2 regions of the Paracoccus sp. TOH genome follow, and region 2 is predicted to be linked to the other one. Evidence: riboswitches for the same ligand, from Rfam matches in the RefSeq annotation. Region 2 holds a riboswitch; the other holds the start of a gene.

Region 1 (7,000 bases), 950 kb from region 2:
GCCGTCAGCGCCCGCGACCGGATGAAGAACCGCGACGTGGACCTATCGGGCTATGCCTGGGAGGAGGACGCCCGTGCCCTGGCGCTGCGCGAGGATGTCGACGTCTTCGTCGAGCTGATCGGCGGCGAGGAGGGCATCGCCCGCGAGGCGGTGACCGCCGCGCTGCGCGCCGGCAAGGACGTGGTGACCGCCAACAAGGCGCTGCTGGCGATCCACGGCCAGGAACTGGCCGAGCTGGCCGAGGCCAATGGCCGGGTGATCCGCTTCGAAGCCGCCGTGGCCGGCGGCATCCCGGTGATCAAGGCGATGACCGAGTCGCTTTCCGGCAACGAGATCCGTCGCGTCATGGGGGTGATGAACGGCACCTGCAACTATATCCTGACCCGCATGGAAAGCGCCGGCCTGCCCTATGAGACGGTGTTCGAGGAGGCGCGGCAACTCGGCTATCTGGAGGCCGACCCGACGCTGGACGTGGGCGGCATCGACGCCAGCCACAAGCTGGCGATCCTTTCGGCCATCGCCTTCGGCACCAGGCCCAGCTTCGACGCGGTCGAGATCGAGGGCATCGAGCGGGTCAGCATCGACGACATCCGCCGCGCCGCCGACATGGGCTATCGCATCAAGCTGCTGGGCGTGGCGCAGATGACCGGGCGCGGGCTGGAACAGCGCATGTCGCCCTGCCTGGTGCCCGCCGACAGCCCGCTGGGCCAGTTGCAGGGCGGCACCAACATGGTGGTGATCGAGGGCGACTCGGTCGGCCAGATCGTCTTGCGCGGCGCCGGGGCCGGCGAGGGTCCGACGGCCAGCGCCGTCATGTCCGACGTGGTCGAGATCGCGCGCGGCGTGCGCATGCCCAGCTTTGGCCAGCCGGCCGAGACGCTGGCCAGCCCGCAGCCGGCGCGCACGGCGGTTCCAGCGGCCTATTACATCCGCCTGCAGCTGACCGACAAGCCCGGCGCGCTGGCCAAGGTGGCCTCGGTGCTGGGCGACAGCGGCATCTCGATCGACCGGATGCGGCAATACGGCCATTCCCGGACCGAGGGCGTGGCGCCGGTGCTGATCGTCACCCACAAGACCACGCCCGAGGCCATCGACCATGCCATCGAGGCCCTGCCCCGCACCGGCGTCATCGCCGGCGAGCCGGTCGAGCTGCGGATCGAGGAGGTCTGAACCGGGCCGCGGCGGCGCCCTGCCGCGCGGCCGGGTTCGGGTATTTTTGCAACGAAGATGCCGGGGGCCGGTTCAGGCGCTGCCCAGGTGGCGCAGGCCATGGGTCACGTCGGCCCGGACCGCCAGGCGCAGCCCCGGCTCGTCCCCGGCGCGCAGCGAGGCCAGGATCATCCGGTGATGGCGCGGCGGCTCGTTGCGCTTGACCCGGCCGTAGAGCGCCCGCATGGTCGGGCCGAGCTGCAGCCAGACCGTCTCGACGATGGCCAGCATCGCCGGCGCCTGGGCGCGCAGGTAGAGCAGCCGGTGGAATTCCAGATTGGTGCGGATATAGCCCACGGCGTCGTGGCTTTCGGCCGCCTCGCCGATGGCGGCGTTGATCACCGCCATGCGCTCGATCAGCGCCTGGTGGGCGCGCGGCAGGGCGCGGGCGGCCAGTTCCGGCTCGATCAGCCCGCGCAGGGCGGCCAGTTCCTCGATGCGCTCGATGGAGAGCTCCGGCGTGGTGATCCGCCCCGAGGAGGAGAGCGACAGCGCGCCTTCGGCCACCAGCCGCCGCACCGCCTCGCGCGCCGGGGTCATCGAGACGCGATGCTCGGCGGCGATGCCGCGCAGGGTCAGCGGCAGGCCGGGCGGCAATTCGCCCAGCATGATGCGCTGGCGCAGGTTGCGGTAAAGCCGCTCATGGGCCGAGGTTTCCGAGGAACGCGAAGCAGTCATGCGCCATGCTGTGATCACAAAACCGGCGGCCGTCAAGCCCTGCCCGTCAAAGGCGGAAGCGCCAGGCCAGCAGCTCGTGGCCATGCGCGCGCAGCCAGGCGCGATGGCGGTCGTAATCCGGCATCAGCCGCCCGGTCGCGGCCCAGAAGGCCGGCGAATGGTCCATATGCGCCAGATGCGCCACCTCATGCGCGGCGACGTAATCGAGCACCTCGGGCGGCGCCATGGCGAGGCGCCAGGAGAACATCAGCCGCCCGTCATGGGTGCAGCTGCCCCAGCGCGAGCGGGTGTCGCGCAGCGCCAGCGCCCGGAAGCCGCGCCCCAGCGCCGCCGCATGGCGGTCGCAGGCCGCGACCAGCCGGGCCTGGGCCAGGTGCTTCAGCCAGGCCTCGACCACCACGCCGGCCGGCCGGCCGAGCGGCACCAGCAGCGCCTCCTCGGTCAGCGCGACGCGCCGGGTCTCGGCCGGGGTGATGCGGCGCAGCCGACCCTCGACCGGCAGCAGCGCTCCGTGCTCGGCCCGCTGCAGCGCCGGCATCCCGGCCCGGGTGCGGCGCAGCCATTCCGCCCGCGACTCGGCAAAGGCGCGGCCGTCGGAAAGGCTGGTGCGGCTGGGCAGGGTCAGCACCACCTCGCCGCCCGCCCGCGCCACGCGCAGCGTCATGCGCCGCGCCCGGGCCGAGCGCCGCAGCGTCACCGGGATGTCGCCTCCGACCAGAATCCTGTCCATCTTGTCCCGCATCTTGCGACGGCCTGCCTGTTGCTCCATCTTTCCCCTGCACCGCCACCCGCCCGCAAGGGGAAAAGGCTTTGACAGCCCCGCCCGGCTATGGCAGGGGACAGCGGATTTACCTGAACGCGGCAGAAAAAGAGAATACCATGCCCAAAGAGGAATGGGGCACGAAACGCCTTTGCCCCCATTGCGCCACACGCTTCTACGACTTGAGAAACGACCCGATGACCTGCCCGGCCTGCGGCGCGGAATTCACCGTGGAAAGCCTGACCAACGGCCGGTCGCGCTCGCTGATCTCGGAAAAGACCGCGGCGCGGAACGAGGATCAGAACGAACTGGTCGATGACGACGATCTGGACGATGACGCCGATACCGGCGATCTGGACGATGATCTGCTGGACGATGACGACGATGACGGCGACGTGTCGCTGGACGATATCGCCGACGTGCCGGACAGCGACGAGGAATAATCCTCGTCAATGCGACAGCGGCCCCGGACGGCACCCGCCGGACCGGGGCTTTTCCTTGGCTCGGGGGCGCCATGCGGATCATCGACAGGCAGGCCATGCGCGCCATCCTGCTGACGCCCGATGACCGGGTGCTGCTGATGCGGGTGGATTAGGCAGCGGCGACTGGTGGATCACCCCCGGCGGCGGCACCGAGCCGGGCGAGACCCCCGAGGTGACCTTGCGCCGCGAGCTGATGGAGGAGTTGGGCTTCGCCCTGCCCGCCCCCGGCCCGCTGGTCTGGCGCCGCCGGGTGACGATGACGCTGGGCCAGCGCCGCTGGCGGCAGTCCGAGGATTACTTCCTGATCGAGACCGCCGCCTTTCGCCCCGCCGTCCAGGCCGCGCCCGAGGCCGGCAGGATCCGCGAGTTCCGCTGGTGGCGCCTGCCCGAGCTGCGCCACAGCGCCGAGCGCATCGCGCCGACGGCGCTGCGGCGCATCGTGCTGGACTATCGGGAAAACGGGCCGCCGGCTGGCCCGCTTCCGGTCGAGATCGTCGGGGATTGACGGCTAGGGCTGATAGGCCGCGTCGAAGAACTCCACCTCCAGCCGCACCGCGCGGCGGAAGAAATCGCGGGCCTGCCCGGCCGCGGCGGGGCCGGTGCGATCCAGTTCGGCCTGCAGGAAAGCGACGAAATCCCGGAAGAAGGGATTATCGTGCAGGGTGATCCATTCGGCATGGACGAAGTTTTCGGGCAGCGGCTGCGGCGCCCGGCGCGCCCAGTCGAGATAGAGCCCCTCGGCCACCGCCAGCACCGCCAGCACGGCGGGATAGGCGCGCGTCGCCGCCGCCTCGCGCATCAGCGCCTGGAAACCGGCGGTGGGCGGCTTGTCGGGAATGGCGGCCCGCTGCGTCTCGCTGACGCCGAGCGCCGCGAAGGCGCGCAGGAAATAGTCGTTCTCCTCGCCCGAGACCATGCCGGCGAAGCGGCCGAAGCGCAGCCGCGATTCGAAACGGTCGGCCGAGGCGATGGCCGCACCCAGAAGCGTCAGGAAAGCGTCGAGGAAACGGTGGTCCTGAACCAGATAAGCCGCCATCGTCGCATCGGCGATGCTGCCGTCGCACAGGTCGGTCACGAAGCGGTGGCCGGTGGCCGCCGTCCAGTCGGCGGCGCATTCGCGGCGCAGGATTTCAGAGAAACGTTCGGACATGCTGTCCTCCTGTCATGGGGCGAGACCGGCTTTCCGTCATGGCCTCGCGGGTGAGGCCGGCCAGGGAGAGGCATGGGGCAGACAGGTCCATACCATCCCTTCGCCGGCATGATCCGGATCAGGTTCTAAGGGTCACCGCGCCGCTTGTGCCTGCAGTCTCTCAGCCCCTTGCCGGGACTCCCCTTGGTCGGGCGCGACCCTAGCCGCGCCGGCCGGCGCTGTCACGCCCCTGACATGCCCGTGGTCCACAGGATCGTGAGCGCGCCTTGCCGCGTCCGCCCGCCTTGCGCCGGCATTCCGGCTTGCAGCGGCGGGCGATCTGTTATCTCGTTGCAGCATGACGCGCCGGCCGGCGCCGAACCAGGACCGGAGACAATGACCACAGGCGATATGCCGGACCGACAACGCAGGACCGAATTCGCAGAGCAGCAGACGCAGCGCGGCGAACATGCCAGGCAGACCGGGTTGCGGCTGCATCGCCCGCCCCTGGTGACCAATATCTCGGCCGCGCGCTGGCTGCTGCTGGCCATCGTCGCGGCCTCGATCTATTTCTTCCACGGCTTTCTGGTGCCGGTGCTGGCGGCGATGGTGATCGCGCTGGCCAGTTGGCCGCTGCGCAACCGCGCCGCCTTCCGGTTGAACCTGGGCCGCACCGGAGCCGCGGCGCTGCTGGTGCTGGTGCTGGTCTGTTTCCTGGTGGTGCCGCTGACCCTGGCGCTGGTCTATGCCTTCCGCGAATTGCGGGACTGGATCAACTGGGCGATCCTGGTCAACAGCGCCGGGGCGCCCACGCCGGCCTGGATGGTCGATCTGCCGCAGATCGGCGACTGGCTGAACGAGAACTGGCAGACCTATATCGGCCGGCCCGGCGGGATCAGCGAGATCGTGCAACTGGTCAGCGGCTCGAATATCGGCGCGATCTATCGCGGCGCGGTGACGGCGGGCTCGCTGGCCTTCCACTTGGCGCTGACGCTGCTGTTCATGCTGATCACGCTGTTCGTGCTTTACCGCGACGGCGACCGGATCGTCGCGCAGGTGGACCGCGTCGGCCGACGCATCCTGCCGGACCGCTGGAGCCGGCTGTCGCGGGTGGTTCCGGCCACCATCAGCTCGACCGTGACCGGCATGACGCTGATCGCCATCGGCGAGGGGGTGGTGCTGGGTCTGGCCTATTGGCTGGCCGGCGTGCCCTCGCCGGTGACCTTCGGGGTCATCACCGGCTTCATGGCGCTGATCCCCGGCGGTGCGCCGCTCAGCTTCACGCTGGTCTCGATCTACCTGGCCGCCAGCGGCTCGCCGGTCGAGGGCGCGGCGCTGTTCATCTGGGGCACCTGCGAGCTGTTCGTCGTCGACAAGACCATCCGTCCGGTTCTGGTCGGCGGGCCGGTGAAACTGCCCTTCCTGCCGACCTTCTTCGGGCTGATCGGCGGGGTGAAGACCTTGGGCATCGTCGGCCTGTTCGTCGGACCGGTGCTGATGGCGCTGCTGGTCTCGATCTGGCGGGAATGGCAGCGCGAGATCGCCGAGGACGAGACGCGCCGCAACAGCCTGCTGGCCGAACCCGACTGAACCCGACTGAACCCGGCCCGGACCGTTGCGGCATGAAAAAGGCGGGGCGCCCAGAAGGCGCCCCGCCGTTTCTTTCGTCGTCGGCCGCGGTTCAGTCCGCCGGCGCCGGCGCCGGCGGCACCACCGATTCCTCTTGCGGTGGGCTCGCCAGGGTTTCGGGCAGCGGCGTCAGCGTCACCCCCGCATTCGAGCCGAGCGGCTGGCCCTCGCGATTGGTCTCGGTCGGCGCGGGCGTCTCGCCCGGCTGCAACGCGCCCTCGGTCTCGGCCGCAGGTTCCTCGGCCCCGGTCTCGGTCCCGGTCTCGGCTCCGGCCTTGGGGGCCGGCGCCGGCACCGGGTTGGCACGCTCGGACCCGTCATTGCGCAGATAGTCGAAGAACTCGCCTTGCGGCTGGATCACCAGCGAACTGTTCTCGCCCCGCAGCGCCCGTTCATAGGAGGTCATCGAGCGGGTGAAGGCGAAGAACTCGGGATCGCGGCCGAAGGCATCGGCATAGATGGCGTTTCGGCGGGCATCGGCCTCGCCCCGCACCACTTCGGCGCGCTTCCTTGCCTCCGAGGTCAGCTCGACCACGGTGCGGTCGGCGGCGGCCCGGACGCGCTGCGCGGCCTCGCCGCCGCGGGCGATCTCGTCGGCGGCCTCGCGCTCGCGTTCGGCCCGCATCCGCGCATAGGTCGCGGTCAGGTTCTGTTCGGGCAGATCGGTGCGGGTCAGGCGCAGGTCGATGACGCGGATGCCCAGATCCTTGGCATCCTCGCGCGCCAGGTCGCGGATGCGGTTCATCAGCGCCGTGCGGTCATCCGACAGCACCGTGGTCGAGGGCACCGAACCCAGCACCTGGCGGATGGCATTGGTCACGATCGGCTCAAGCCGGCTTTGCGCGAATTCGATGCCGCCGCCGCCGACGGCGCGGCGGAACTGCACCACATCGGTGATCTGCCAGCGCGCGAAGGCGTCCACCACCAGGCGGCGGTCGTCCAGCGGCGTGACCTCCATCGGCGGGGTCGGCAGGCCGAGGATGCGGGCGTCGTATTTCACCACATTGTCGAGGAAGGGCACCTTGACGCCAAGGCCCGGCTCCTCGCGCACCTCGACCACCTCGCCGAAGCGCAGCACCAGCGCCTTTTCGCGCACATCGACGATATAGAGCG
Region 2 (7,000 bases):
CCGCGACGCCATGCAGGGCCGGGGCCGGATCACCGTCGAGATCCGCCCCGCCGGGCGCTGGCTGGAAATCGCGGTCACCGATACCGGCCCCGGCTTCTCGGCCGTGGCGCTGGCGCGGGCCACCGAGCCCTTCTTCACCACCAAGGGCAGCCGCGGCACCGGCCTGGGCCTGTCGATGGTCTATGACCAGATCAAACTGTCGGGCGGCACATTGCGGCTGTCCAACGCCGAGGCCGGTGGCGCGCGGGTCACCATCCGCCTGCCGCTGCGCGCCGTCCGCCCGCATCTGGTGTTGCTGGTCGAGGATGACGACGCCATCCGCGCCCATATCCGCGAGATGCTGACCGCCCAGGGCCATTCGGTGATCGAGGCCGGCTCGCTGTCCGAGGCGCGCGGGTTGACCGATCTTCCCGGCCTGACGCTGATCCTGTCCGACCTGCAACTGGGCGACGGTTCGGGCGCCGATCTGCGGGGCCGCGGCCTGCCGCTGATCCTGATGACGGCGCTGCCGCCGGGCGATCCGCGCAGATCGGGGCTTGACGGGCCGGTCCTGACCAAGCCCTTTGGCGACACCGAACTGGCCGTGGCCATGGCAGAGACCGATGACTGACGCCCCCCTGATCGCCATCCTCGACGACGAGCCCGAAATCCGCCGCCTGCTGTCCGCCGCGCTGGAGGAGGCGGGCTTCCGCACCGTGGGCTTCGCCCGCGCCACCGAATTCGAGGCGGCGCTGCGCCGCATCCAGCCCGATGCCTGCCTGATCGACCTGGGGCTGCCCGACCGCGACGGGCTGGCGCTGGTGCACCGGCTGGCCAGCGAATCCGGCGCGGCGATCATCATCATCTCGGGCCGGGCGCAGGTGCAGGACCGGGTGACGGGCCTTGAACTGGGCGCCGACGACTACATCATCAAGCCCTTCGAGCCGGCCGAGGTGGTGGCCCGCATCCGCGCCCGGCTGCGCAAGCCGCAGCGCGAGACCGGCCCCGGCCGCCAGCAGATCCGCTTTGCCGGCTGGGCGGCGGATTTCGACCGCTACACCCTGACCTCGCCCGAGGGCGCCGAGACCCCGATCTCCCATGCCGAGGCCGAGGTGCTGCGGCTGTTTCTCGACAATCCGCGCCGGCTGATCTCGCGCGCGCAGATGCTGGAGACGCTGGGCGGCACGGCGGGCGAAAGTTTCGACCGGGCGATGGACGTGCGCATCTCGCGCCTGCGCACCAAGCTGGGCGAGGATCCGAAAAACCCGCGCCTGATCAAGACGATCTACGGCGCGGGCTATATCTTTCTGGCCGAACTGGGCTAGATTGCCCCGATCCTTGCGGAGAATGCCATGCCCACCGTCTTTGTCCTGAACGGCCCGAACCTGAACCTCTTGGGCCAGCGCCAGCCCGAGATCTACGGCAGCACCACGCTGGCCGACGTGGAGCGCGACTGCAAGGCGCTGGGGGCCGAGCTGGGGCTCGACATCGCCTTCCACCAGTCGAACCACGAAGGGGCCATCATCGACCTGATCCACCAGGCGCGGCTGAAGGCCCAGGCCATCGTCATCAACCCGGCCGCCTTCACCCATACTTCGGTCGCGATCCTCGACGCGCTGAACACCTTCGACGGGCCGGTGATCGAGGTGCATATCTCGAACGTCCACAAGCGCGAAAGCTTCCGGCACCATTCCTATGTCAGCCTGCGCGCCGAGGGGGTGATCGCCGGCTTCGGCAGCCACGGCTACCTGCTGGCGCTGCGCCACGTCGCCAAGCTGGTCGGCTAGGGGGCGGCGCCCGCCGGCCCCCAGATGCCGCGATTCTGGCGGAACCAGTCGTAGCAGGCGCCATTGGCCGGGCCGCGGCCCTTGCCCTGCCAGGAAAAATGCAGCAGCGCGTCGCAACGGGCCACCCGGCGCTCGCCGGGGGTGATGCCCTCGGCGTTCAGCCAGATCCTGACCCCGTTCAGCGCCAGGTTGCCCGACAGCCAGGGATCGTCGACGGTCCACAGCAACTCGGGAATGTCGAAGGCGCTGTCGGGCATGAATGCCGGGCGCAGCATGGCGCCGCCATAGCCCTTGAAGATATCGACATGACCCGAGCCCAGCCAGGGCGCGGGCTTGTGCAGGCCCAGCGTCGCCAGCCGCAGCAGCCGGTATCCCCAACCCTTGCGGCGCGGCAGGGCGCGGGGCTGGACCGTGCCTTCATGGCCGGGAACGAAGCCGCCCGCCTCGGCGATGACGCAATCGGGATGCGCGCGCCGCGCGGCCAGGAAGCGTGCGGTCCAGCCGCGGTCATAGATGCGGTCGTCATCGCAAAGCAGCAGCTCGCAATCCTGGCCGGCGAAATCGCGCACCGCCGGCAGGATCTTGGTGGCCGGGCCGAAATCCTCGTCGGTGCGGTGGATGCTGACGCCGCGCGGCACCTCGGGCAAGGCGCCGTCCCAGTCCGGAAAGCGGCGATAGCGCCGGGGAATGTACAGCCGCACCTGGTCGGGCGGCACCTGCTGGTTCAGCACCGAGCGCAGGGTGGGCCCCAGCTCGGCGAAGCGAGACGGGATCGAGGACAGGGTTATGACAAGCGTCACGCGGGGTTTCCCTCAGTTGGTCGTCTTTTCCGCCCGCAGGCAGGCCGCGGCTGCCGGGACAGCGCGGTCCCGGCGACTTATAGGCCCCTGGCTTACAGTTCGCTGACAGCGGCCGCGGCGCCTAGAACAGCCCGCGTCGGGCCAGTTCGGCGCCCAGCGCCTCGGCGTCGGTGAAATGGATGCCGTCCATGCCCAGCGCCCGGGCGCCCTCGACATTGGCGGGGCTGTCATCGACAAAGATGCAGTCCGCCGGCAGCAGCCCGTTTCGGTCCATCAGCAACCGAAAGATCGCCGGCGCTGGCTTCAGGGCGCCGACCTGCCCCGACACCACGATATCGGCGAAAAGGCTGCCTAGGCGCGGATGCAGCTCCAGCGCATGGGGCCAGGTTTCGGCCGCCCAGTTGGTGATGGCGTAAAGCGCGACATTGCGCGCCAGCAACGCCTCGGCGATCTCCCAGCTGCCCGGGATGGTCTTCTCGATGGTCAGGGGGAATCCCGCCAGATAGCCTTCGAGATGCCGTGCCGCGTCGCCATGTTCGGCGCGGGCGGCGGCCAGCCCCGCGGCAAAACTGCGCCCGCCATCCTGCAGCCGGTTCCAGGCCGGGAAGCCGATGCGCTCCATCCAGGTCTCGGCCGCCGCCCGGTCGGTGAAGACATCGGCAAAGGCCAGGGCCGGATCCCAGTCGATCAGCACCCCGCCCAGGTCGAAGATCACATGTTTCATCGCTTGCCTTTCCTCGCCTTCGGCTCTGCTGCCGCCATCTAATCGGGAAAGGCCGCACGATCCATGACAAAGGCGCCGATCTGCCGGCCGGGCACGCACCCGCTTCTGCAGGGCCGTAACCCGTGCTAAGCCGGTCCGAAACGCAGGAAGGCGGAACAGATGACGATTGCGGTTGCCGGGCTGGGCTATGTGGGCATGTCGGTCGCCGTGCTGCTGGCGCAGCACCACCAGGTCATGGCGCTGGATGTGGACGCCGCCCGGGTGGCCCAGGTGAACGGGGGCCGCTCGCCCATCGAGGATGCCGACATCTCGGCCTGGCTGGCCGGGAAACCGCTGAAGCTGCGCGCGACCGACGACGCGGCCGAGGCGCTGGCGGGGGCGGAATTCGTCATCATCGCCACGCCGACGAATTACGATTCGCGCTCGAACCGCTTCGACACTTCCAGCGTCGAAAGCGTGATCGCACTGGCCCGCCGCCACGCGCCGCAAGCCACCATCGTCGTCAAGTCCACCGTGCCGGTGGGCTTCACCCAGCGCATGCGGGACGAGACCGGCCATGCGGGCATCCTGTTCTCGCCCGAATTCCTGCGCGAGGGGCGGGCGCTTTACGACAACCTGCATCCCTCGCGCATCGTGGTCGGCGACCACGGCCCGGCGGCGCAGCGGCTGGCCGAGCTGCTGGCCGAGGGCGCGATCCGCAAGGACATGCCGGTGCTGTTCACCGGCTCGACCGAAGCCGAGGCGATCAAGCTGTTCTCGAACACCTACCTTGCCATGCGCGTCGCCTATTTCAACGAGCTGGACAGCTATGCCGTGGCGCGCGGTCTCGACCCGCGCGAGATCATCGAGGGCGTCGGCCTCGACCCGCGCATCGGCGACCATTACAACAATCCCAGCTTCGGCTATGGCGGCTACTGCCTGCCCAAGGACACCAAGCAATTGCTGGCCAATTACGACCAGGTGCCGCAAAGCCTGATCGCGGCGGTGGTGGACAGCAACCGCACCCGCAAGGATTTCATCGCCGAGCAGATCATCGCCCGCAAGCCCCGGCTGGTCGGCGTCTATCGGCTGGTGATGAAGGCGGGTTCCGACAATTACCGCGACAGCTCGATCCAGGGCATCATGAAGCGGATCAAGGCCAGGGGCATCCCCTGCATCGTCTACGAACCCGTGCTGACCGGCGAGGATTTCTTCAACAGCCCGGTGGTGCGCGACCTGGACGCCTTCAAGGCCCGGGCCGACCTGATCATCGCCAACCGCCAGTCGCCCGAGCTGGCCGACGTGCGGGACAAGGTTTACACCCGCGACCTGTTCGGCCGCGACTGACCCGCCGACTGGAACCGGCCGACCGGAACCGGCCCTTGCAAAGCCGGCGGCCAAGGCCTAGTGTCCCGCGCACGACTTATACACTTGGGGAGTCCCGCGACGGGGCTGAGAGGTGCCGGGCACCGACCCATCGAACCTGATCCGGGTCATGCCGGCGGAGGGAAGGGTAGAGTGTCGCGGCAGAACCCGTGCATCGGCCGCCACCCGTCCCCTTTCCCGACGCCCGGCAGCCCGGCGCATGAAAGGCGGGCCATGTCGGGATTGCAGCCCTATCCCATCGCGCTGACCATCGCCGGCTCGGACAGCGGCGGCGGCGCCGGAATCCAGGCCGACCTGAAAAGCTTCTCGGCCCTCGGCGTCTATGGCGCCTCTGTGATCACAGCGATCACCGCGCAGAACACCCGCACCGTCGCGGCGGTCGAGGCGGTCAGCCCCGCCATGGTCGCGGCGCAGATCGACGCGGTTTTCGGCGATCTCGAGGTGCGCGCCGTCAAGATCGGCATGGTCGGCGGCGCGGATGTGATCACAGTCGTCGCCGACCGGCTGGCGGCGCTGCTGGCCGACAACCCGGTGCCGGTGGTGCTGGACCCGGTGATGGTGGCGAAATCCGGCGACGCGCTCTTGGCCGAGGCAGCGGTCGCGGCGCTGCGCGAGCAGCTGATCCCGCTGGCGACGGTGCTGACCCCGAACCTGCCCGAGGCGGCGCAGCTTCTGGGGCGCGATCCCGCCGCGACGCCCGAAGCGATGCGCCGGCAGGGCGAGGCGCTCCGCGCCCTCGGTGCGGCCCATGTGCTGATGAAGGGCGGCCACGCGACCGAGGATACCTGCACCGACCTGCTGGTCGGGCCGCAGCCGCTGGTCCTGACCGCGCCGCGCCAGCAGACCCACAACACCCACGGCACCGGCTGCTCGCTGTCCTCGGCCATCGCGGCGGGGCTGGCGCAGGGCATGACGGTGCCCGATGCCGTGACCCGCGCTCATGGCTGGCTGCAAGGCGCCATCGCCGCCGCCGATGAGCTGTCGGTGGGGCTGGGCCATGGCCCGGTGCATCATTTCCACGCGCTCTGGAGACGGACATGACTGCGATCACCATTCTGGGCGCCGGGGTGATGGGGCTGTGTATCGCCACCGAACTGGCGGCGCGCGGCACCCTGCCCCGGATCATCGACCCGGCCGGCAAACCCGGCTCGCAGGCCTGCAGCTGGCGCGCCGGCGGCATGCTGGCGCCCTATTGCGAGGCCGAAAGCGCCGAACCGGTGGTGCTGCGGCTCGGCCTCGACGCCGCCGATTGGTGGCAGGCGCAGGGCGCCGAGGTCATCCGCCGCGGCACGCTGGTGCTGGCGCCGTCGCGCGATCGGGCGGAACTCGACCGCTTCGCCCGCCTGACCCAGACGCATCGGCCGGTGAGCGGCGACGACATCGCGACGCTCGAGCCGGAACTGGCCGGCCGCTTCCCGCGCGGGCTGCATTTCGCCACCGAGGCGCATCTGAACCCGCGCGCCGCGCTGCTGGCCCTGCGCGACCGGCTCGAGGCGCAGGGCATCCGCATCGAAACCGAGGGCACGCCCGCCGGCATGGTGGTCGATGCCCGCGGCCTGGCCGCCCGCGACCAGCTTCCCGACCTGCGCGGCGTGCGCGGCGAGATGCTGGTGATCCGCTGCCCCGAGGTGACGCTGACCCGCACCATCCGCCTGCTGCATCCGCGCATCCCCCTATATCTTGTTCCGCGAGGGGATGGCGTCTACATGATCGGCGCCACCATGCTGGAGACGGGCGGCAAGTATCGCGTCACCGCCCGCTCGGCGGTCGAGATGCTCTCTGCCGCCTATGCCCTGCATCCCGGCTTTGCCGAGGCCGAGATCCTGGAGCTCGGCTCGGATGCGCGACCGGCCTTTCCCGACAACCTGCCCCGCCTGCGCCGGCGCGGCGACACGCTTTACGCAAACGGCCTTTACCGCCACGGCTATCTTCTGGCCCCCGCCGTGGCCCGCATGGCCGCCGACTACCTTATCGAGGGCCGGAAACCGGAGTTCATGGATGAAGATCACCCTTAACGGAGCGGCGCGCGACCTGACCGGCCCGACCGTGCAGGACGCGCTGGCCGAGATCGGTCTGGGCGCGGCCAAGGTGGCGACGGCGCTGAACGGCGCCTTCCTGCCCGCCGCCGCCCGGCCCGCAACCACGCTGAAGGATGGCGACGCGCTGGAAGTCGTGGCGCCGATGCAGGGGGGCTGAAATGCCGGTCTTTTACGGAACCGAAGTCGCAAGCCCGCTGATGCTGGGCACGGCGCAATACCCGTCGCCCGCCATCATGGCGCAAGCGTTCCGCGCCTCGGGCGCCGGCATCGCCACGGTCAGCCTGCGGCGCGAAGGCGGCGCCGGGC

Evidence for each region. A riboswitch is a leader RNA that binds a small molecule or an ion and turns the genes downstream of it on or off. The one in region 2 is predicted to bind thiamine pyrophosphate.
Region 1: linked by a shared signal. The riboswitch ahead of NBE95_RS09315 (TenA family protein) and the one ahead of thiD (bifunctional hydroxymethylpyrimidine kinase/phosphomethylpyrimidine kinase) in region 2 are both predicted to bind thiamine pyrophosphate.

Annotation. Positions count from the first base shown of each region.
Region 1 is NZ_CP098360.1:1,870,436-1,877,435, forward strand. It holds gene NBE95_RS09290 (homoserine dehydrogenase) at 1-1,170, shown strand, start outside; gene NBE95_RS09295 (GntR family transcriptional regulator) at 1,243-1,887, opposite strand; gene NBE95_RS09300 (SprT family zinc-dependent metalloprotease) at 1,934-2,629, opposite strand; gene NBE95_RS09305 (FYDLN acid domain-containing protein) at 2,767-3,090, shown strand; gene NBE95_RS09310 (NUDIX hydrolase) at 3,302-3,634, shown strand; gene NBE95_RS09315 (TenA family protein) at 3,638-4,279, opposite strand; TPP riboswitch at 4,358-4,473, opposite strand; gene NBE95_RS09320 (AI-2E family transporter) at 4,655-5,848, shown strand; gene NBE95_RS09325 (SPFH domain-containing protein) at 5,940-7,000, opposite strand, start outside.
Region 2 is NZ_CP098360.1:921,251-928,250, reverse strand. It holds gene NBE95_RS04555 (PAS-domain containing protein) at 1-610, shown strand, start outside; gene NBE95_RS04550 (response regulator transcription factor) at 603-1,304, shown strand; gene aroQ (type II 3-dehydroquinate dehydratase) at 1,332-1,766, shown strand; gene NBE95_RS04540 (glycosyltransferase family 2 protein) at 1,763-2,566, opposite strand; gene NBE95_RS04535 (HAD family phosphatase) at 2,688-3,290, opposite strand; gene NBE95_RS04530 (nucleotide sugar dehydrogenase) at 3,450-4,616, shown strand; TPP riboswitch at 4,692-4,796, shown strand; gene thiD (bifunctional hydroxymethylpyrimidine kinase/phosphomethylpyrimidine kinase) at 4,869-5,696, shown strand; gene NBE95_RS04520 (FAD-dependent oxidoreductase) at 5,693-6,670, shown strand; gene thiS (sulfur carrier protein ThiS) at 6,654-6,851, shown strand; gene NBE95_RS04510 (thiazole synthase) at 6,853-7,000, shown strand, end outside.